DNA from 4 places in the Pseudomonas sp. PL-6 genome. Region 3 is predicted to be linked to each of the others. Evidence: riboswitches for the same ligand, from Rfam matches in the RefSeq annotation. Region 3 holds a riboswitch; each other region holds the start of a gene.
The links. A riboswitch is a leader RNA that binds a small molecule or an ion and turns the genes downstream of it on or off. The one in region 3 is predicted to bind cobalamin.

Region 1 (5,131 bases), 1.5 Mb from region 3:
CTGGAGGTGCTCGGCGTCGAGGCCGTGGTGCTGGAGGGCGGCGCGCCGCACGAGGCGCTGCTGGGCATGAGCTTCCTCGGCCGGGTCGGCTGGCGCGAGGAGCAGGGGATGCTGGTGCTCGAATCCAAGCTATGAGCGCGGCATTGAGCGTTTCGATACTGATGATCGGCAATTCTGACTGACCCGGCGGCGGGGCCTGCTGATACAATGCCGCCCCTGTTTCGTACTCATTGCTAGGAGTATCCGGTGTCCGTCGTGTTCGTCGCCGCCTCCCAACTGCCCACGCCCTTCGGCGTGTTCACCATGCACGGTTTCCTCGATGAGGCCACCGGCAAGGAACACGTCGCCCTGACCTTCGGCGCTGTGGCCGACGGCGCGCCGGTGCTGGGCCGCCTGCACTCCGAGTGCCTGACCGGCGACGCCCTGTTCAGCCTGCGCTGCGACTGCGGTGCGCAGCTGCAGGCGGCGCTGCAGGCGATCGCCAACGAAGGCCGTGGCGTGCTGCTGTACCTGCGCCAGGAAGGCCGCGGCATCGGCCTGCTGAACAAGATCCGCGCCTACGAGTTGCAGGACGGCGGCGCCGACACCGTCGAGGCCAACGAGCGCCTGGGCTTCGGCGCCGACCAGCGCGACTACGCGATCTGCCAGCCGATGCTCGAGCACCTGGGCATCAAGAGCCTCAAGCTGATGACCAACAACCCGCGCAAGGTCAAGGCGCTGGGCGACATGGGCATCGCCGTGGATCACCGCGTGCCGCTGCAGATCGAGCACAACCCCTACAACAAGCGCTACCTCGCCACCAAGGCCGGCAAGCTCGGCCATATGCTGGGCAACCAGCACCAGGGCGAGGCCGAGGACAGCCTGTGACCCGCGGCCAGGTCAAGCGCCGTCTGGCGCTCGCCTGGTGGCGCCAGCTGGGCGTGGCCCTGGCACCCTTGTTCGTCTTCAACCTGCTGTTCGGCGGCGGCGCCACCACGGTGCTGAGCCTGCCGCTGTTCGTCGCCGGGCTGGCCTCGATGTTCGTCAGCCTGCCGCTGTTCGCCGCCTACAAGCGTGCGCTGATCGCCACCGACAAAGCCCTGGACAGCGACGCCGAGCCGGCCGCCTGGCTGGAGCTGGATCGTGTGCGTTTGCGCGCACTGCTCGGCGCGGCGCTGCCGGCCTGGATCGCCGCCCTGGCGGTGCTGGCCGGGCTGGAGGCGATACCCCTGGTGCTGCTGGCGCTGTCGAGCATCGTCCTGCACTGCCTCTACCGCATTCCCCGCCAACTCGGCTGATGCGCGCGCTGCTGTTGGCCCTGTGTCTGCTGGCCCTGCCGCTGGCGGCCGCACCACGGGTGGTCAGCCTGGCGCCGTCGCTCAGCGAGATCATGCTCGAGCTGGATGCCGCCGACCTGCTGGTCGGCGTGCTGGCAGGCGACGAGCATCCCGCCGCGCTGGCCCAGCTGCCCACCGTCGGCCGCTACGGCCAGCTGGAGTTCGAGCGTCTGCTGCAGCTGGCGCCCGACTTGATCCTGATCGCTCCGGGCAGCGTGCCGGCGGCGCAGCAGGCGCAGTTGCAGCGTTTCGGCATTCCCCTGCTGGTGGTCGAGCCGGCGCGCCTCGAGCAGTTGGCCGAGGCCTTTATCCTTATCGCCGAGCGTATCGGTCGCGCCGAACGGGGCGAGCGGCTGGCGGCGGAGTTTCGCGCCGAGCTGGCCGGGTTGCGCCAGCGTTACCGGCGCGAGCGGCCATTGGCGGTGTTCTATCAGGTCTGGCACCAGCCGCTCTATACCATCGGCGGCGAGCAGCTGATCGGCGATGCGCTGGCGGTGTGCGGCGCGCGCAACCTGTTCGCCGACCTGAGCCAGCCGGCGCCCCAGGTCGGCATCGAGGCGGTGCTGGCGCGCGACCCCGAGGTGATTCTCGGCGGCAGCAATGCCGAACTGTCGAGCTGGCAGGCCTGGCCGCAGCTGCGCGCGGTGCGCCGCGGCCAGGTCTGGGCGGTGCCGGACAGGGGCCTGGAGCGGCCCAGCCGGCAGATGCTCGGCGCCATCGAGCGGCTGTGCGAGCGGCTGGCCACGGTGCGTTAGCCTGGAGCGGCTTGGTGCACCGTCAGCACCGGGATCAGAGTTGCGGTGTCCAGGTCAGCGAGAGCAGGGCGCTGCGGCCTTCCTCGCGGTAGCCGTAGTAACTCACGCTACCGAAGAAGGGGTCGTTCGGTCGGCTGTACAGCGCCTGGGAATAGTCCTTGTCCAGCAGGTTGTCGACCTTGACCTGCCACTGCAGCTCCTCGTTCATCCGCCAGCTGGCCCGCGCGGCCAGCAGGCCGTAGCCGGCGATCTCGCGGGTGTTGGCGGCATCGTCGTAGCGGCCGGAGACGGCCTGCCAGGTGAGGCCGGCGGCGAAGGCGCCGAACTGACGATCCAGATCCAGGCTCAGGCTGCGTTTGGCGCGGCGCGGCAGGGTGTGGCCGCTGTCGCGATCACGTGGGTCGAGCAGGCTGGCGCCGAGCGCGGCCTGCCAGCCCAGCACCTCGCGTTCCAGGCTCAGTTCCAGGCCTTGCAGGCGTGCCTGGTTGACGTTCATCGGGGTGCTGAAGAAGGTCAGCGGATCGCTGACTACGGTGATCAGGTCTTCGACCTCGGTGCGGTAGGCCGACAGGCTCCAGCGGCTGTCCAGGTGCTCGCCGCGCAGTTGCACCTCGTAGGTCTTCGAGCGCTCGGGGGCCAGGTTCGGGTTGCCGCCATAGAACGAGCTGGTGGGGAAATACAGGTCGTTGAAGGTGGGCGCGTGGAAGCCCTCGCCGTAGCTCAGCAGCAGTTCGAGACGCTCGCTCAGGTCCAGGCTCAGTGCCGCGTTCCAGGTGTTCTCGCTGCCGAACTGCTGGTTGTCGTCGTGGCGCAGGCCCAGCTCGGTGGCGAAGCCCTCGCCACGGAAGCGGTGCTGGACGAAGGCGGCCCGGTTCCAGCGCTCGGTCTGGCTGAACTCGCTGTCGCTGCCCAGGCGGTCCTCGTACCAGTCGAGACCGAGCAGCAGCTGCTGGGCGTCGCTCAGTTGCAGGGTGTTGAGCCAGCCCGCGCTGTCGCGGTAGGTGTTGTACTGATAGTTGTTACTGGCGTTCAGCGGGTCGCGGTTGTCGCTCTTGTCCTCGCCGTGGCCGAGCTCCAGGCGACTGCTCCAGCGCTCGGCGAGCTGCGCCTCGAGATGGGCGGCGGCAGTGGAAACGCTGAAGCGCTCGCTGGGGTTGCCCGGCACGAAGCTGAACAGGTCGTCGTACTCGCTCTCGCCATGCTGTTCGAGCAGGCTCAGACCGCCTTCGAGGCGTTCGTTGAAGCGGTGCTGCAGGCTCAGGTTGAAGGCCTTGCGGCGCAGGCCGTCGTGGTCGCCGTCATAGCCGCGAGCGTCTGCTGAGCGGTCGAAGCCGGCGCGCTCGACCAGGCTGGCGCCGAGGTCGAAGCGCGTGCGCTGGTCGCCGCCGGACAGTCCCAGGCTGCGTTCGAAGGTCTGCTGGCTACCGGCGGCCAGGCGCAGGCGCGGTTGCAGGCCGGCCTCGCCCTGGCGGGTGAAAATCTGGATCACTCCGCCGATGGCGTCGGCGCCATACAGCGCCGAACGTGGGCCGCGCACCACCTCGATGCGCTCGATCTGCTCGGGGCTGAGGAATTCCAGGCGGGCCAGGCCGCTGGCGGCGGCATTCAGACGCACGCCGTCGACCAGCACCAGAGTCTGGTTGGCGTTGGCGCCACGCAGAAACAGGCTGGTCAGGCTGCCGCGGCCGCCGTTCTGCACGATGGATACGCCGGGAACGCGGCTGAGCAGATCGGGCACGCTGCTGACCTGCAAACGCTCGATATCCGCCCGCTCGAACACCGTGGTGGCGGCGGTGGCCTGGGCTTGCGGTTCGGCCAGGCGCCCGGAGGTGATCACCAGCGGCTCGGCGGCGTAGGGTTCGGCGGCCAGGGCGAGGCCGGGCAGAACGGCGATGGCCAGGGCCAGGGGGGACAGTTTCATCAGGGGTATTCCTCAAAGGTCGGCAGACGTTCGAGGAGGGCAGGGGGCAAGCGCGCGCAGGGCGGCGCTTGACGGTGCGGCCCTCCGCAACACCAGTCGCACCGCCGGGGCCGGTCTCCGGGCTCACGACCCCGGTCCGCCTTCCCGGGAATACCCAGTGGCCGTGGACAAGGTGCAGGCTTGCGGCCTGCCGTCGATTACCGTTGCGGGGGCAGCGTCGGGATTGCCCGGATGGGCGCACCGACTTCCCGTTTCACGCCGTGTTAGCGGCGCACCCTGGCGGAACATGCAATGCCGCGCACCCTAGTGCGCGGCGGGATGAATGACAAGCAAGGTCCGCTCATTCAGCGATGAGCGGGTCTCATGTTCAGGCGGGCAACTGGGCCAGTCGCGTGCGCACCGCGGCTTCGATGCCGGCCTGGTCGAGGCCGCATTCTTTGAGCATCTGCGCCGGCTTGGCGTGTTCGACGTAGTAGTCGGGCAGGCCCAGCTGCAGCAGCGGCTTGACGATGTTCTCGGCGGCGAGGAACTCGCCGACCGCGCTGCCGGCGCCGCCCATCACCGCGTTTTCCTCGATGCTCACCAGCAGCTCGTGGCTGGCCGCCAGTTCGCGCAGCAGGGCGGCGTCCAGCGGTTTGACGAAACGCATGTCGACCACCGTGGCGTCCAGCGTCTCGCCGACCTGCAGCGCCTCGGCCAGTTGCACGCCGAAGGCCAGCAGGGCGACGCGACGGCCCTGGCGACGGATCAGGCCCTTGCCGATTTCCAGCGGCGCCAGGCCTGGGTCGATGGTGGCGTTGGGGCCGCTGCCGCGCGGGTAGCGCACCGCCGCCGGGCCGTCGAACAGGTAGCCGGTGGTGAGCATGCGGCGCAGCTCGTTCTCGTCGCTCGGGGTCATCACCAGCATGCCGGGGATGCAGCGCAGGTAGGAGATATCGAAGCTGCCGGCGTGGGTCGGACCGTCCTCGCCGACCAGGCCGGCGCGGTCGATGGCGAACAGCACGTCGAGGTTCTGCACCGCGACGTCGTGGATCAGCTGGTCGTAGCCGCGCTGGAGGAAGGTCGAGTAGATCGCCACCACCGGCTTGACCCCGTCGCAGGCCATGCCGGCGGCCAGGGTCACGGCGTGCTGCTCGGCG
Region 2 (5,131 bases), 770 kb from region 3:
ATCCACGACCTGCTCGCGCCTATCCTCTACACCGTGCCGCTGCAGCTGCTGTCCTACTACGTCGCCGTGCTCAAGGGCACCGACGTCGACCAGCCGCGCAACCTGGCCAAGAGCGTCACGGTCGAATAAGGCCGCTGGCGAAGAAAAGCCCGTCCATCTGGACGGGCTTTTGCGTTTCTATCACGCCGAAATCTTGCTCAGGTGCAGCTCTTCGGGGCGCAGCGTAAGCACGCGTACGCCGTCTCGGGTGACCGCCACGGTGTGTTCGAATTGCGCCGAGAGCTGGCCTTCGCAGGTCACCACCGTCCAGCCGTCGCGCAGGGTGCGTACATCCGCCTTGCCCTGGTTGAGCATGGGTTCGATGGTGAAGGTCATGCCTTCGCGCAGCGTCAGGCCGGTGCCGGCTTTGCCCCAGTGCAGCACTTCGGGTGGCTCGTGCATTTCCCGGCCAATGCCGTGGCCGCAGTAGTCGCGAACCACCGAATAACCGTGGGCGCGAGCGTGCCGTTCGATGGCGTGGCCGATATCCCCGAGCCGGGCGCCCGGCCTCACGGCTTCGATGCCCTTGCACATCGCTTCATAGGTAATCCGGGTGAGCTGACGAGCCTGGTCCGACACCTCACCAATCAGGTAGGTCTTGCTCGAATCGGCGATGTAGCCGTTCTTTTCCAGGGTGATGTCGAAATTCACCAGATCGCCGCTGCGCAGAATCTCGTCAGCGCTGGGTACGCCATGGCACACCACCTCGTTGCGCGACGTGTTCATGGCGTAGGCGAAACCGTACTGCCCCTTGCTTGCCGGGCGCGCCTTGAGTTCACCGACGATGTAGTTATCCACAAGGTCGTTGACCTGCAGGGTGGACATGCCGAGCAGATCCAGGCGGTCCAGATAGGCGAACACCGAGGCCAGCAACCTGCCGGATTCCGCCATCAGTGCGATCTGCTGCGGCGTCTTGCTCATGAGGCGTCCGCCATGCGCGGCGGGACCACTACGCCGGCTGCGCGCAGCTCGGCGGCCATCACCTCGTTGAAACTCAGCGTCGGGTTCATCTCGCAGAGCATGCCGATGCGAATCCAGAACCCTGCCTGGGCATTGATGGAACGGCCCGACACGCTGCTCGCCCGGCGGATCTGGTCGTGCAGCTCATCATCGATATTGACGATACCCATGCTGGTTTCCTTTATATGTTTCGTATATGAAGCATATATAAGCATGGATAGGTTTAGTCCACCAGCGCCAGTAGCAGGGCAAAGGAGGCTCACTCATCCCTTACACTAGTGCCAGGCATGCAGGCAGGCTGGGCCCCTGACTCAGGCAGGAACAGGAGAGCGGATGAAGCGCGCAGATGTGAAACGCAGAACGGCCGAGGGCGTTCTGTTCGATACCCAGATCATGGTCAACCCGGCCAATACCACGGAGTGGATCGTGTTGTTCAAGAAAGACGCGGGCCGCAGCTTCTTTCTGGTGGATGAAGACGAGCAGGTGCAGACCTTTGCCAGCCTGGATGCACTAATGCCGGAGCTGCGGGCTCTGGGTATCAAGCGGGTCGAGGTGCAGCTGTGAGCCGTTGCCCACAGTTGCCGGGGATCAACTTGTGGATATCCTCGTGATACCTGGCTAAAGCCCTGATAGATTGGGTCTTTCAGCGACTTGTACAGAAACTGCACGCCTGCATGCCCACTATCCACAGAGCACCTGGATAACAGGCTTTCTATCCTGTTGATAAGGCTCTGGAATCCAGAGATAGCAAGGCTTCCAGCGCTTTGTTCGGTTTTTCGCCAAGCTCAATCGGTGCCGGGACGGTAGAGATGACGATGCGCCGCGTCGTACAGCGCCGATTCGGCGAAGGCGCCCGGATCTAGCACGCGGCCGACCAGGATCAGCGCAGTGCGGCGAAAGTCCTTGGCGGCGACCTTGGCCTCGATATCGGCCAAGGTGCCCTGTACCCAGTCCTGATCGGGCCAGCTCGCCCTGTGGATAACCGCGATGGGGCAGTCGGCGCCATAGTGCGGCAGCAGCTCGCCGACTATGGCCGGCAGCTGACGCACGCCGAGGTGGATGGCCAGGGTCGCGCGGTGCCTGGCCAGGTCATGCAACTGCTCGCCCTTGGGCATCGGCGAGGTGGTGCCGTAGCGGGTAAGGATCAGGGTCTGCGACACGCCGGGCAGGGTCAGCTCGCTTTCCAGCAGGGCCGCGCAAGCGGCGGTGGCGGTGACGCCGGGGACTATCTCGAAGGGGATGCCGAGGGCGCGCAGCTCGCGAATCTGCTCGCCGATGGCACCGTACAGCGAAGGGTCGCCGGAATGCACGCGGGCCACGTCCTGGCCGCGCTTATGGGCCTGATGCAGCAGGTTGACGATTTCTGCGAGATTCAGCTCGGCGGTATTCACCACCCGTTCGGCGCTATGGCCCTGCAGCACCGCTTCGGGCACCAGCGAGCCGGCGTAGAGGATCACCGGGCACGAACGGATCAGGCGCTGGCCCTTGACGGTGATCAGCTCGGGGTCGCCGGGGCCGGCGCCGATAAAGTAGACGGTCATGCTGCGGGCTCTCTCTCGAAAGTGGCCAGCGCACAGGTGGCGTTGGCCGTGCGGTTTTTCTCGCCGAGCAGACGAGGCGTGGCGCCCAGGCGGGCGGCCAGGGCCAGGGCACAGGGCTCGGCCACCGCGGGGCTGCCGGTGACGGACTGGACCAGGGCGCTGCCGCCGGTGGCCGACTGCTGAGGCGCGAGTTCTTCGCTGCTGAAGAACTGCAGCCTCAGCTTCAGCTGCTCGGCCAGTTCCTGCAGTGCCGTTTCCTCGCGCTTGTGGGCGATGCTGGCCAATCCGGCCAGGTTATCCACAGTCAGCTCATGCTGGCTCAGGCTGTGGATAAGCAGGGCTTTCAGCTCGTCCAGGCTGCAGCCACGGCGGCAGCCCAGTCCGGCCACGACCTGCGGCGGCGATGCTGAGCGGCATGTGGAAGAGGCGGGCAGCATAAGCGGTATTCGGGCTGAGTGGCGGCGTAGCTCAACATGGCGCCCCCCACCGGTCAACCGCGATTGACCGAGCGCCGCGGCCTGCGTAGCCTTCTCGCGTTCGAGGTTCTTCCCGGCAGTGCCGCCGGGAAGCTAAGAGGGAACAGGGTCGATGCCCTGGCTGCCCCCGCAACTGTAAACGGTTATGCCCTTCGTTAGACCACTGCCAACCGGCGGGAAGGTGAAGGGATGCGCGCCGCGCAACCCGTGAGCCAGGAGACCTGCCTCGTTTCGTCAGCCAACTGTTCGGACGGGGTGATCCGACGCGGCCAGCACGCTCGCGCCTGCCTGCCTGTCTGCCCGTCCCCGTCCGCCGAATTTATCGTCGCCACGGGGCCATCCATGAAAACCCTCGCCAAACTGCCCGTCACCATCGTCACCGGTTTTCTCGGTGCCGGCAAAACCACCTTGTTGCGCCATCTGCTGGCTCACGCCGAGGGGCGCCGTATCGCGGTGATCGTCAACGAGTTCGGCGAGCTGGGCATCGACGGCGAGATCCTCAAGCAGTGCGCCATCGGCTGCAGCGAGGAAGAGGCCATGGGCCGCGTCTTCGAGCTGGCCAATGGCTGCCTGTGCTGCACCGTACAGGAGGAGTTCTTCCCGGTGATGCGCGAGTTGGTGGCGCGGCGTGACGATCTGGACCATATCCTGATCGAGACCAGCGGCCTGGCCCTGCCCAAGCCGCTGGTGCAGGCCTTCAACTGGCCGGAAATCCGCAACGCCTGCACCGTCGATGCGGTGATCACCGTAGTCGACAGCCCGGCTGTGCTGGCCGGCACCTTCGCCGCCTTCCCCGAGCAGGTGGACGCGCAGCGCCAGCTCGACCCCAACCTCGACCACGAATCGCCGCTGCACGAGCTGTTCGCCGATCAGCTGGCCAGCGCCGACCTGGTGATCCTCAACAAGGCCGACCTGCTCGACGCCGAGGCGCTGGCCGCGGTGCGCGCGGAGGTGGCCGAGGAATTGCCGCCAGCGATCAAGGTGATCGAGGCGCACGGCGGCGAGCTGCCGCTGGACGTGCTGCTGGGCCTGAACAGCGAAACCGAGCTGCATATCGACAGCCGCCGCACCCATCACGACGATGAAGACGACGACCACGATCACGAAGAATTCGCTTCGTTCCACGTGGAACTACCCGAAGCCGAGGAGGCGCGCCTGCTGCCCGCGCTGAAGGACGCGGTGGGCAAACACGGCATCCTGCGGGTCAAGGGCTTCGCCGCCATCCCTGGCAAACCGATGCGTCTGTTGGTCCAGGGTGTCGGCCAGCGCTTCGACCGCCACTTCGACCGCGCCTGGCAGGCCGACGAGCCGCGCCTGAGCCGCCTGGTGCTGATCGGCCAGCAGCTCGACCGCGCGGCCATCGAAGCCGAGCTGCAAGCGGCGCTGGTTTGATGGTGATCGCCGGCAAGCCGGCTCCTACACATCCCGCAGGAGCCGGCTTGCCGGCGATTTATCGGGACCTCTGATGCACCTTCTACGCACCCAGCCCGGCGCCCAGCTACCGGCCGACAGCATCGCCGACCTCGGCCAGACCCCGGCCGAGCTGGTGATCCTGTGCACCGGCGATTCGCACCTGTCCTTGCTGGCCGAGGCCGCGCGGCAGCTGCCGGACGATTACCCCAGCCTGCGCCTGGCCAGCCCGGCGCAGCTGAGCAACCACGCCTCGGTGGACTACTACGTCGAGCAGGTGCTGCAGCACGCCAAGGTCATCCTGATCTCGGTGCATGGTGGCGTCAGCTACTGGCGCTACGGCGTCGAACGCCTGGTGGAGCTGGGCGCGCGCGGCGCCAGGGTGATCATGGTGCCGGGCGACGACAAGCCCGACCCTGAGCTGAGTGCGCTCGGCAATGTCGCCGAGGAGGACAGCCAGCGCCTCTGGCAGTACCTGCGCCAGGGCGGGCTGGACAACGCCCGCCAGCTGTTTCGCTGCATCGGCAGCCGCTGGCTGGGGCGCGCCGACAGCTGGCGGGAGCCACAGCCGCTACCGCGTGTCGGCCTCTATCACCCGCAGCACAGTCCGGCCAAGCTGGCCGCCTGGCGTGCGCAGTGGCAACCCGGCGCGCCCGTGGTGGCGCTGCTGTTCTACCGCAACCATGTGCAGTCGGCGAACACCGC
Region 3 (5,131 bases):
CATCGGGAATGCCCGCCCGGCGATGTGCTCCTCGCTTGGCGTGTGGAAATGGAACTGCACCAGGCGGTAGGGCTCGCCGTCGATCTCGACGCCGCCGGCATTGGCCAGGTTCACCTGGACGGTGTGGCCGTTGTTCACTACCTCCGCTGGGCTGGCCTGGTAGTCGAACATGATGCGCGGCAGGGAGGCTCGCGTGGCATCGCGGATGTCGATCGGCGATTGGGCATGGCCAATCGCGCAGGTTTCGTAGCCTGGGGCCAGCTGGGACCAGTGTGCGGGGCCCTCCTTGCCCTGGTAGTTCCAGTGCGGTTGCTGCTCGGCAGCCATGGCGCCGGTTGCGAACAGGGCTGTCAACGCGACGATCAGGGGTTTCTTCATATACGCTCTCGTTACCGGATGATGGATCTGCGGGCTCGCGTGATCTGCAGTCGGCGCGGGTGCAGAAATACTACGATTGCCTTGTAATAAATGGTTACACATGCCCGCGCGCAACGTGACGGTTGCCGCACTGGCGGGGAAGCGAGCGCCTCCAGTCAGCATCTGCTCAGCCAGCGAGGCGCTCCTGCCGCGGATGCCCCTCAGCCGTCGCGCCGCGAGCGACAGATCAGTGACAGACCCGGCTCTGGCGGGTTCCGAATCTCGCCGAGGAGCCTGGTGCGGGCGCGGTTGAGAGCGGGCGCTGTCTTTTGTCCGTGCGGCCGGGTAAGGTGGCCGCCGATGGTTTCGGCCCCAGGGTCGGATGAAAAGGGAACAGGGTGCGGCGCCGCGTCGCCAATGCCCTGGCTGCCCCCGCAACTGTAAGCGGCGAACGACGCCCATATGCCACTGGCCCACAGGCCGGGAAGGCGGGCGAAGTGTCGAGCCGCGAGCCAGGAGACCTGCCATCGCCGTCGGGCGCTTGCGCCCATCCCCTCCATCCGGATCGTCGCGCGGTGGGCGCGACCAAGGAACCCTTATGCATATCGAACCCGGCGTCGTCGAAGGCGCCAAGATCCTGCTCAGCTACGCCACTGCCGTCACCGGCCTCGGCCTGACCGCCAAACTGGCCCGCGATGCCATCCGCGACAACGGCGGGGTGGTCGCCCTGGCGCTGCGCAGCCTGTTGACCACCGCCCTGGTGTTCTGCTTCTTCGAGGTCTTGCCGCGTCATCCGGTGGGCGTCTCGGAGGTCCACCTGATCCTCGGCTCGACCCTGCTGCTGCTGTTCGGCGCCGGCGCCGCGGCCATCGGTCTGGCCGTCGGCCTGCTGTTGCAAGGGCTGCTGTTCGCCCAGTTCGACCTGCCGCAGTACGGCATGAACGTCACCACCCTGCTGCTGCCGCTGTGGGGCATCCAGCTGCTGGCCAAGCGCATCGTCGCGCCGGGCACCGCCTACGTGGATCTCTCCTACAAGCAGGCGCTGGCGCTGTCGACCGCCTACCAGGGCGGCATCGTCGCCTGGGTGGCGTTCTGGGCCTTCTACGGTCAGGGCTTCGCCGGCGACAACCTGGCGGCGGTGGGCAGCTTCGGCCTGGCCTACATGAGCGTGATCCTGATCGAGCCGCTGATCGATCTGGGCGTGCTGGCCGCGGCCAAGGCGCTGGCGCGTTTCAGCCAGGGCCCGCTGTTCAACGTGCGCCTGCATCAGGCCGCCTGACCCGCAACGCTACTTGCGGCGCTGCCAGATCATCTTGCCGGTATTGCTCTCGGTGACCAGGTACGGGTCGCTGAAGCGATAGTAAGCGGCGGGCTGGTAGTCGGCGGCGCCGTCCAGGCGCACCTGCAGCACGCCGTTGTCGCTGCGCCAGCGGCCGCGGTACTGCAGTTCGCCCGGGCTGTTGAAACTCCAGTCGCTGCCGCCGCCGGCCGCCAGGCTCCATTGTGCGACGCTGCCGTCGGCGCCCAGCTGCAGGGTCAGCAGGGTGGTGAAGGCGGCGAAGCTGGCGCCGCCGCTGTTGATCTGCTTCTCGTGAATCCAGGTGCCGATCAGCGCCGGGTCCAGGCGTTTCGCCGCGACTGGCGCGTCGGCCGGCGCGCCACGCTGGAACAGCGCCTGGCGCTCCAGCACCTGGCCGTTGCGCGGGTCGCGCGCGGCGATGCTGACGTTGAGCATGGCGTTGGCGTAGGTGGCGTTCATATTGGCGATCACCAGCCCGGACTGCGGGTCGCTGATCTCGGCGCGCAGCAACTGGCCGTCGTAATGACCCTTGAGGTTCAGGCGCAGACGCTGGTTTTCCACATACTGCCCTTCCACCGTCTGGCCCTGGCTGTTCAGGATCAGTTCGGCCGGCAGGCCGTCGAGGTTGGCGTGGTAGTGGCCGTCCAGCTCGCCGGCGAGCAGGACGGGAGCGAGCAGGGGCAGCAGGAGCAGGCTGAGCAGGCGTGGCATGGGGCGACCCTCGGGCAGGCGCTATGCGGCTAAGCCTAGTCGCTTGACCGCGGGGCCGCCCCAGGCTTGCAGACTGTCCCGGTCGCCTACTCTGGAGCACCGCCATGAACCGTCGCCAAGCCTTCCACCACGAACTGCAACTGGCCCGCCGTCTGCGCTGCCTGGGCGATGCCGCGGGCGAACTGCGCCATCTGGAGCGTGCCCATATCCTCGGCCAGCCGAGTTTTCTCCAGCACGGCCTGAGCCACTGGCTGATGCTGCTGTGGGCCTGGCGCCGGCGCGACTGGGCCGAGCTGGTCGCGCAGCTGCTGCGTCTGCCGGGCAGTCTGGGGTCGCTGCTGGGCCTCTACCCGCTGGGCAATCCCGGCACGCGCCGGGTCGGGCCGCTGACGCCGCAGCCCGTGCCGGAGGATCTTGCTCGCCTGCTGCGCTGAGAGCTATGCCTGGCGCCGCCGGAACAGGCAAGATAGGGGCGTTCGATCAACCAGGAAGGTGCGCCGTGAAACCCTGTGCCGATGATTTCATCATTGCCTACACCCCCGAAGAGGCCGTCGACCGCCTCGCCGCCCTGCATCAGGAAGCCACCGGTGCGTTGAGCCAGGCGCTCAAACGCTATCTCAAGGAGCGCATCCGCCCGGATGCCAGCGAGCACTGCCTGTTCCGTTACCCCGAGCTGCGCCTGACCTACCTGTGCCAGGGCGAGGTGCCGACCACCGTGCGCGCCTACGCCAAGGTGCAGGTGCCGGGTACCTACAGCGTCACCGTGACCCAGCCGGCGGCCTTTCGCAAATACCTGCTGGAGCAGCTGCGGCCGCTGATGCACGACTTCACCCTGCGCGTGGAAGTCGGCATGAGCCAGCAGAACATTCCCTATCCCTACGTGGTGGAGCAGGGCGACGAGCTGGCCGGCAGCGGGGTGACCGCCGCCGAGCTGGCGCGGGTGTTCCCCAGCACCGACCTGTCCGCCGCCACCGACGGCACCGCCGACGGCCTGTACGACTGGGAGAACACCGACCCGCTGCCGCTGGCGCTGTTCGACGCAGCCCGGGTGGATTTCTCCCTGCGCCGCCTGGTGCACTACACCGGCAGCGACTGGCGCCACGTGCAGCCGTGGATTCTGCTGACCAACTACCACCGCTATGTCGACCAGTTCATCCGCCATGGTCTGGACATGCTGGTAGGCGACTCGCGCTTCACCCGCCTAGTGCTGCCGGGCAACGTGGTGGTCGAGCGCGGCATGGCCGAAGGCGAGATGCAGGCGATCATCGAGAACGTCATCTGGCACCGCTACCAGATGCCGGCCTATCACCTGCAGGCCGATGACGGCCACGGCATCACCCTGGTCAATATCGGCGTCGGCCCGTCCAACGCCAAGAACATCACCGACCACCTGGCCGTGCTGCGTCCGCACTGCTGGCTGATGATCGGCCACTGCGGCGGCCTGCGTCAGTCGCAGACCATCGGCGACTACGTGCTGGCCCACGCCTATATGCGCCGGGATGGAATTCTGGATCGCGTGCTGCCGCCGCATATCCCGCTGCCGGCGCTGGCCGAGGTGCAGCAGGCGCTGCAGGAGGCGGCCAAGCTGGTCACCGGCGAGCAGGGCGACGAGCTGAAGAAACGCCTGCGCACCGGCACCGTGCTGACCTACGACGACCGCAACTGGGAGCTGCGCTGGGCCCAGGAGCGGCCGCTGATCAACCTGTCCAGAGCCGTCGCCGTGGATATGGAAAGCGGCACCATCGCGGCGCAGGGTTACCGCCTGCGGGTGCCCTACGGCACGCTGCTGTGCGTGTCGGACAAGCCGCTGCACAGCGAGATCAAGCTGCCCGGCGCGGCCGGCGCCTTCTACGAGCGCGCCGTGACCCAGCACCTGCGTATCGGCATCGCCGCGCTGGAGCTGATGCGCAGCCAGCTCGACTCGCTGCACTCGCGCAAGCTGCGCAGCTTCGACGAGCCGCCGTTTCGCTGATCAGGCGGCTGCGACCTCGTCGCGCGGCAGCTCGGCCAGTGCCAGGCGGTCGATATTGGCACCGCTGAGCACCACCGCCACGCGCTGGCCGGCGTTGCATTCGCGCTCCTGCATCAAGGCGGCCAGGGCGGCGGCACCGGCACCTTCGGCGAGGTTGTGGGTGTCTTCGTGGTAGACGCGGATCGCGGCGCGGATGGCCTCGTCGTCGACCCGCACGATGCGCGCGGCGCCGGCGCGGATCATGTCCAGCGCCAGCTGCTGCGGCTGGCGGCAGGCCATGCCGTCGGCCAGGGTGTCGGCGCGCTCGGTCTGCACCAGGCGGCCCTGCTCGAAACTCTGCGCGTAGGCGTCGGCGCCGCTGGCGACCACGCCGATTATCTCGGTGTCGAGGCCGAGCAGGTCGCGGGTGCGGATCATGCCGCAGATGCCCGAGCCGAGGCCGATGGGCACATAGACCCGGCGCAGGTTCGGCAGCGCTTCCAGCAGCTCCAGCGCGTAGGTGGCCACGCCGCGCACCAGGTCCTCGTGCAGTGACGGTACCCAGTGCAGGCCGTCGCGTTCGGCCAGGCGCGCGGCTTCGGCGCGCGCCTCGTCGAAGTCGCGGCCATGTTCGATCACCTCGGCGCCGAGGGCGCGCATCGCCGCGTTCTTCTCGCGCGCATTGCCGTGCGGCACCAGAATGCGGATCGCCAGGCCGGCCTGGCGCGCAGCCAGTGCCAGGCTCTGGCCGTGGTTGCCGCGGGTGGCGGTGACCAGCCCGCGTACCTGCGGCTCGCGGCGCAGCAGGGCGT
Region 4 (5,131 bases), 2.4 Mb from region 3:
GGCACCTCGCCGCCGCTGAAGTGACGCATGTCGCGGCGCTCGGCGATGGCGCGATAGACCGCGGCGCGCTCAGCGGCGCTGAAGGCCTGCTCGCTCATGGGCGCAACAGCGCCGCCGCCGCCAGGGGATTGGACGGCAGGTAGAAGTGGATATAGCTGGCCGTCAACCGGCCCAGGCGATAGACCGCCTCGGCCACCGCCTTGCCGTTCGGGCAACGGCCCAGGGCCAGTGGCGCCAGCGGGCTGTCCAGGCGCGAATGGTGGTAGCTGTGGCCACGCAGCTCGCCTTCCGGCAACGTCACCTGCTGCAGGGCCAGGGCGGTCAATCGTGGTTGCAGCGCGGCGCGGCCGGCCAGCAGGCCGAGCATGCGGCCGCTGGCGCCCTGCTTGTCGGCCAGCTCGTCGAGCAGATAGAGCATGCCGCCGCACTCGGCGAGGATCGGCTTGCCGGCCTGGTGATGGGCGCGAATCGCCGCGGCCATGGCCTGGTTGCCTTGCAGCTGGGCCAGATGCAATTCGGGATAACCGCCGGGCAGGTAGAGGCTGTCCACCTGCGGCAGGCCGTCGCCCGCCAGCGGCGAGAAGAATTCGAGTTCGGCGCCCAGCTCGCGCAGCAGATCGAGGTTGGCCTGGTAGAGAAAGGCGAAGGCGCCGTCGCGCGCCACGCCGATGCGCACGCCGGCCAGCAGCGGCTCGACCACCCGCGGCGGCGGCGCGGCAAAGCGCACCGGTGCCGGCAAGGCCACCTCGGCGCTGGCGGCCAGGGCATCGGCGGCGGCATCCAGGCGCGCATCCAGGTCGGCCAGCTCCTGCGCCTGCACCAACCCCAGGTGGCGGCTGGGCAGCTCCACCGCGGCATTACGCGGCAGCGCGCCGTACCAGCGGATACTCGGCGGCAGCGCAGCGCGCAGGATCTCGCCGTGACGGGCGCTGGCCACCCGGTTGCCGAGCACGCCGGCGAACGGCAGGTCGGGCTGGAAGGTCGCCAGGCCATGGGCCAGGGCGCCGAAGGTCTGGGCCATGGCCGAACCGTCGATCACCCCCAGCACCGGCACGCCGAACTGCCGCGCCAGGTCGGCCGCCGAGGGCTGGCCGTCGAACAGGCCCATCACCCCCTCGATCAGGATCAGCTCGGCCTCGCCCGCCGCCTGCCAGAGCAGGCGGCGGCTCTCCGCCTCGCCGACCATGGCCAGGTCGAGCTGGTACACCGGCGCGCCGCTGGCGCGGGCGAGGATCATCGGGTCGAGGAAATCCGGGCCGCACTTGAACACCCGCACCCGCCGACCCTGACGGCTGTGCAGGCGCGCCAGGGCGGCGGTGACGGTGGTCTTGCCCTGCCCCGAGGCTGGCGCGGCGATCAGCAGCGCCGGGCACTGGCGCGAGGTCAAAACTCCACCCCCTTCTGCGCCTTCACCCCGGCCTTGAAGGCATGCTTGACCAGGCCCATCTCGGTCACCGTATCGGCCGCCTCGATCATCCCCGGCAAGGCGCCGCGCCCGGTCACCACCACATGCTGCGAGAGCGGCCGCGCCTGGATATCGGCGAGCACGGCAGCGAGCTGCAGATAGCCGTGCTTGAGGGCGATGTTCAGCTCGTCCAGCACCACCAGGCCGACGCCCTCGTCGTTCAGCAGGCGCTGCGCAACGGCCCAGGCCTCGCCCGCCTTGGCGATATCGCGCTGGCGATCCTGGGTCTCCCAGGTGAAGCCCTCGCCCATCACGTGGTAGCTGACTTCCTCGGGAAAACGGCGGAAGAAGGCCTCCTCGCCGGTGCTGGCGGCGCCCTTGATGAATTGCACCACGCCGACTTTGATGCCGTGGCCGAGGGCGCGGGCGACCATGCCGAAGGCGCTGCTGCTCTTGCCCTTGCCGTTGCCGCTGTGCACCAGCAGCAGGCCGTACTGGTCCTGGGCCTGGGCGATCTTCGCGTCGATCAGCGCCTTCTTGCGCGCCATGCGCGCCTGGTGCCGGGCGTCGCGATCAGCCGATTCGCTCATCGAAGTTTCCTGGTCTGCGGGCATCCGGGCGCGGGCCGCCGTGCACGACTGGCAAGCTGGCGTGGCGGCATCGTTGCGCTCCCGAACACAGTGGGCTGGACAAGGCAGGCGGAGAACGGCGCGCGCAGGCCACCGGGAAGGCGAGCCCGCACGCCAGACAACGCCCTCCGCGATGCCGTGGACTGCAGCAGGCCGGTCTCCGGGCTTGTGAGCGAGCCTCGCGGGCTAGCGCCGCGCCTTCCCATGCACGAAGCACAGTGGCAATAGAGCGGCGTTTGACTCACCTACCGTTGCGGGGGCAGCGCCGGATTCTGTACCGGCTTCCCTGTTTCACCTCGTACGCGCTTGGCGTCGGGCACCTGAAGCAAGGCGCGCAGGGTAGAGGCTGGCCGCCTCGCCCGTCAACGCCGGCGCGACTCAGTGGCGGGGGACGAAGCCGGCCGGCTTGCGCGCCAGCCACTCGACGAAGCCGCGCAAGCGCTCGTCGCCCAGCAACGCTTCGCGGCTGTTGTAGCTCAGTGCCAGCTCCTTCTCGCTGAACAGCCGGTGGATCTGGTTATGGCAGGCGCGACAGACCCAGAGCGTGGCCGTGATGCGTTCGTGGCGGGGATAGCGCTTCTGCACATAGGCCTTGTCGTGCAGGGCCTTGGGGATCAGGTGGTGACGGGTCAGCGCCACCGACCGCGCGCACAGTTCGCAGGCGTCGGGCTGGGGCGGCAGGCGGATGGCGTCGGCCACGGCGGCTCAGCGCTTGCGGCACAGGGTCAGGCCGTCGCCCAGCGGCAGCAGCGACAGCTCGACGCGCGCATCGTCCTTGAGCGCCCGGTTCAGCGCCTGAATGGCGCGGGTGTCGGCGCTGTCCGGCTGCGGCTGCAACACCCGACCGCTCCACAGGGTGTTGTCGAACAGCAGCAGGCCGCCCTGGCGCAACAGGCGCAGCGCCTGCTCCAGGTAGGTCGGGTAGTTGGCCTTGTCGGCGTCGACGAAGATCAGGTCGAAGTCGCCCTGCCCTTCACCCTCCAGCGCCGCCAGGCTGTCCAGCGCCGGGCCCATACGCCATTGGATACGCTCGGCCAGACCGGCCTCGGCGAAATAGCGGCGCGCGGTGGCGTGGTAGTCGCCGGGCAGGTCGCAGCAGATCAGCTGGCCCTGCGGCCCCATGGCATCGGCCAGGCAAATGGCGCTGTAGCCGGTGAAGGTGCCGACCTCGACGATCCGCCGCGCGCCGACCAGGCGCACCAGCAGGGCCATGAACTGGCCCTGCTCCGGGGCGATCTGCCAGCGCGCCTCGCTCAGCTGCGCGGTTTCCGCGCGCAGGCGGGCGAGCAGCGGCGACTCGCGCAGGGAGACGTCCAGCAGGTACTGGTAGAGCGCGTCGTCGAGCTGCAGGCTGCGCTGGGTCACGGATTGCGCGCCAGTTCGGGGGCGAGCACGCGCTTGGCGTCCAGATAGGCGCGCTGCCAGTAGCTGTTGTCCAGGCTGTCGAGGCGCACCGTGCCGCCCGAAGACGGCGCGTGGACGAAACGTCCCTCGCCGACATAGATGCCGGCATGGCTGACGCCGCGCCCGCCGTTGGTGGCGAAGAACACCAGGTCGCCGCTCAGCAGGGCGTCGCGGCGCACCTTGGGGCTGCGCATGGCGCTCAGCTCGCGGGTCGAACGCGGCAGGCTGATGCCGGCGGCGTCGCGGTAGACGTAGCCGATCAGGCCGCTGCAGTCGAAACCGCCGTCCGGGGTATTGCCGCCGTAGCGATAGGGCGTACCGACCAGGCCGAGGGCGCGGAACAGCACGTCATCGGCGCCGCCCTGGAACTGGCCAGTTGCTGGCGTGTAGCTGGGCTGGGGGGTGGGAGCGCGACTGCTGCAGGCACTCAGCAGCAGGGCGAGAACGAGCAGGGCAACACGGGTCGTGACGGGCATGAGCGAGGCGATCCTGAGCCTGGATGCGCCCTACTCTGCCGGCTCAGGACGAACGGCGCAACCCTGCGGGGCCGCGCCGCAAGCCATCAGGGATGACGCTTGGCGGCCTGCTCGTCGTCCACCGGGGCCAGGGCGAGGACGCGCTTGGCCTGCAGGTAGCTGCGATTCCAGTAGCTGTCGTCCAGGCTGTCGATGCGCACGCCGCCGCTGCGGCTGCTGCTGGAATGGATGAACTGATCGTCGCCGAGGTAGATGCCGGCGTGGCTGACGCGGCCACGGCCGCGGTCGTTGAACAGGATCAGATCGCCCGGCTCCAGGTCGGCGCGGGCCACCTTGGGCGCATCCAGGTTGATCAGCTCGCGGGTCGAGCGCGGCAGTTCCAGGCCGACTTCCTTGCGGAACAGGTAGCCGACGAAGCCGCTGCAGTCGAAGCCGGACTGCACCGAGTTGCCGCCGTAGCGATAGCGGGTGCCGACCAGCGAACGCCCGAGGTCGAGCAGGCTATCGGCCAGCTGCGGCATTTCGTAGGGTTTGTCGTCGATCAGCGCGGCCATCTCGTCCTCGGCAGGTTCGACCTGCTGAGCGACGGGCTTGACCGTGGGTTCGTCGAGCTGCGGCTGCGGCGCATGGCCGGCGCAGGCGGCGAGGAAGGCGATGAGTGCAAAAGGCACGAGGGGTGCGAAGCGTTTGGGCATGGGCACGACCGTGTCGGTTGAATTTACAAGTGCGCGACTATGCCCTCTATGCCGTCTATTTGCAAATTCTATCGCCCGAAATGTGACCCAGTAGTTCCGGCAAAACATCTAAGGCCCGCCCAGCCAGCCGTACATCCACCACGTCGCTGAGGTCAGTCAGCGTGGGGTTGATCTCCACGCTCAGGCCGCCGGCCTGGCGGGTACGCAGCACCGGCTCGACTATGTAGGGGAAACTGGCGCTGGTGCCGACGCTGAGCACCACGGCAAAGCCCTTGCGCAGCTCGCCGTAGAGGCTGTCGACGGCCGCCTCCGGAAGCATTTCCTCGAACAGCACCACGGGCGGACGCAACACCCCGCCGCACTGCCGACAGCGCGGCGGCAACGGCCGCTGCAGGTGCTCGGCCAATTCGCTGTCCTCGGCGCCGCAGGACTGGCAGTACAGCGGCGCCAGCTCGCCGTGGATCTCGATCAGACGCTCGCCGGGGCTGCCGGCGGCGCGGTGATAACCGTCGATGTTCTGCG

Region 1: another riboswitch for cobalamin. It lies ahead of ACW9UL_RS19880 (TonB-dependent receptor domain-containing protein); the one in region 3 lies ahead of ACW9UL_RS03525 (energy-coupling factor ABC transporter permease).
Region 2: another riboswitch for cobalamin. It lies ahead of cobW (cobalamin biosynthesis protein CobW); the one in region 3 lies ahead of ACW9UL_RS03525 (energy-coupling factor ABC transporter permease).
Region 4: another riboswitch for cobalamin. It lies ahead of cobO (cob(I)yrinic acid a,c-diamide adenosyltransferase); the one in region 3 lies ahead of ACW9UL_RS03525 (energy-coupling factor ABC transporter permease).

Annotation. Positions count from the first base shown of each region.
Region 1 is NZ_CM134189.1:4,562,298-4,567,428, reverse strand. Features, by position in the region: gene ACW9UL_RS19900 (retropepsin-like aspartic protease family protein) at 1-135, shown strand, start outside; gene ribA (GTP cyclohydrolase II) at 247-867, shown strand; gene ACW9UL_RS19890 (MFS transporter) at 864-1,277, shown strand; gene ACW9UL_RS19885 (cobalamin-binding protein) at 1,277-2,071, shown strand; gene ACW9UL_RS19880 (TonB-dependent receptor domain-containing protein) at 2,106-3,992, opposite strand; cobalamin riboswitch at 4,084-4,286, opposite strand; gene dxs (1-deoxy-D-xylulose-5-phosphate synthase) at 4,360-5,131, opposite strand, start outside.
Region 2 is NZ_CM134189.1:21,413-26,543, forward strand. Features, by position in the region: gene glmS (glutamine--fructose-6-phosphate transaminase (isomerizing)) at 1-129, shown strand, start outside; gene map (type I methionyl aminopeptidase) at 181-960, opposite strand; gene ACW9UL_RS00120 (ParD-like family protein) at 957-1,169, opposite strand; gene ACW9UL_RS00125 (hypothetical protein) at 1,333-1,563, shown strand; gene cobM (precorrin-4 C(11)-methyltransferase) at 1,785-2,540, opposite strand; gene ACW9UL_RS00135 (cobalamin biosynthesis protein) at 2,537-2,929, opposite strand; cobalamin riboswitch at 3,064-3,259, shown strand; gene cobW (cobalamin biosynthesis protein CobW) at 3,359-4,408, shown strand; gene cobN (cobaltochelatase subunit CobN) at 4,482-5,131, shown strand, end outside.
Region 3 is NZ_CM134189.1:794,189-799,319, forward strand. Features, by position in the region: gene ACW9UL_RS03520 (carbonic anhydrase) at 1-378, opposite strand, end outside; cobalamin riboswitch at 702-900, shown strand; gene ACW9UL_RS03525 (energy-coupling factor ABC transporter permease) at 956-1,636, shown strand; gene ACW9UL_RS03530 (hypothetical protein) at 1,646-2,368, opposite strand; gene ACW9UL_RS03535 (DUF3703 domain-containing protein) at 2,473-2,802, shown strand; gene amn (AMP nucleosidase) at 2,868-4,340, shown strand; gene ACW9UL_RS03545 (threonine dehydratase) at 4,341-5,131, opposite strand, start outside.
Region 4 is NZ_CM134189.1:3,581,111-3,586,241, forward strand. Features, by position in the region: gene bluB (5,6-dimethylbenzimidazole synthase) at 1-98, opposite strand, end outside; gene ACW9UL_RS15160 (cobyrinic acid a,c-diamide synthase CobB) at 95-1,387, opposite strand; gene cobO (cob(I)yrinic acid a,c-diamide adenosyltransferase) at 1,384-1,995, opposite strand; cobalamin riboswitch at 2,169-2,373, opposite strand; gene ACW9UL_RS15170 (hypothetical protein) at 2,413-2,733, opposite strand; gene ACW9UL_RS15175 (O-methyltransferase) at 2,740-3,399, opposite strand; gene ACW9UL_RS15180 (C40 family peptidase) at 3,396-3,914, opposite strand; gene ACW9UL_RS15185 (C40 family peptidase) at 4,001-4,609, opposite strand; gene ACW9UL_RS15190 (NAD-dependent deacylase) at 4,665-5,131, opposite strand, start outside.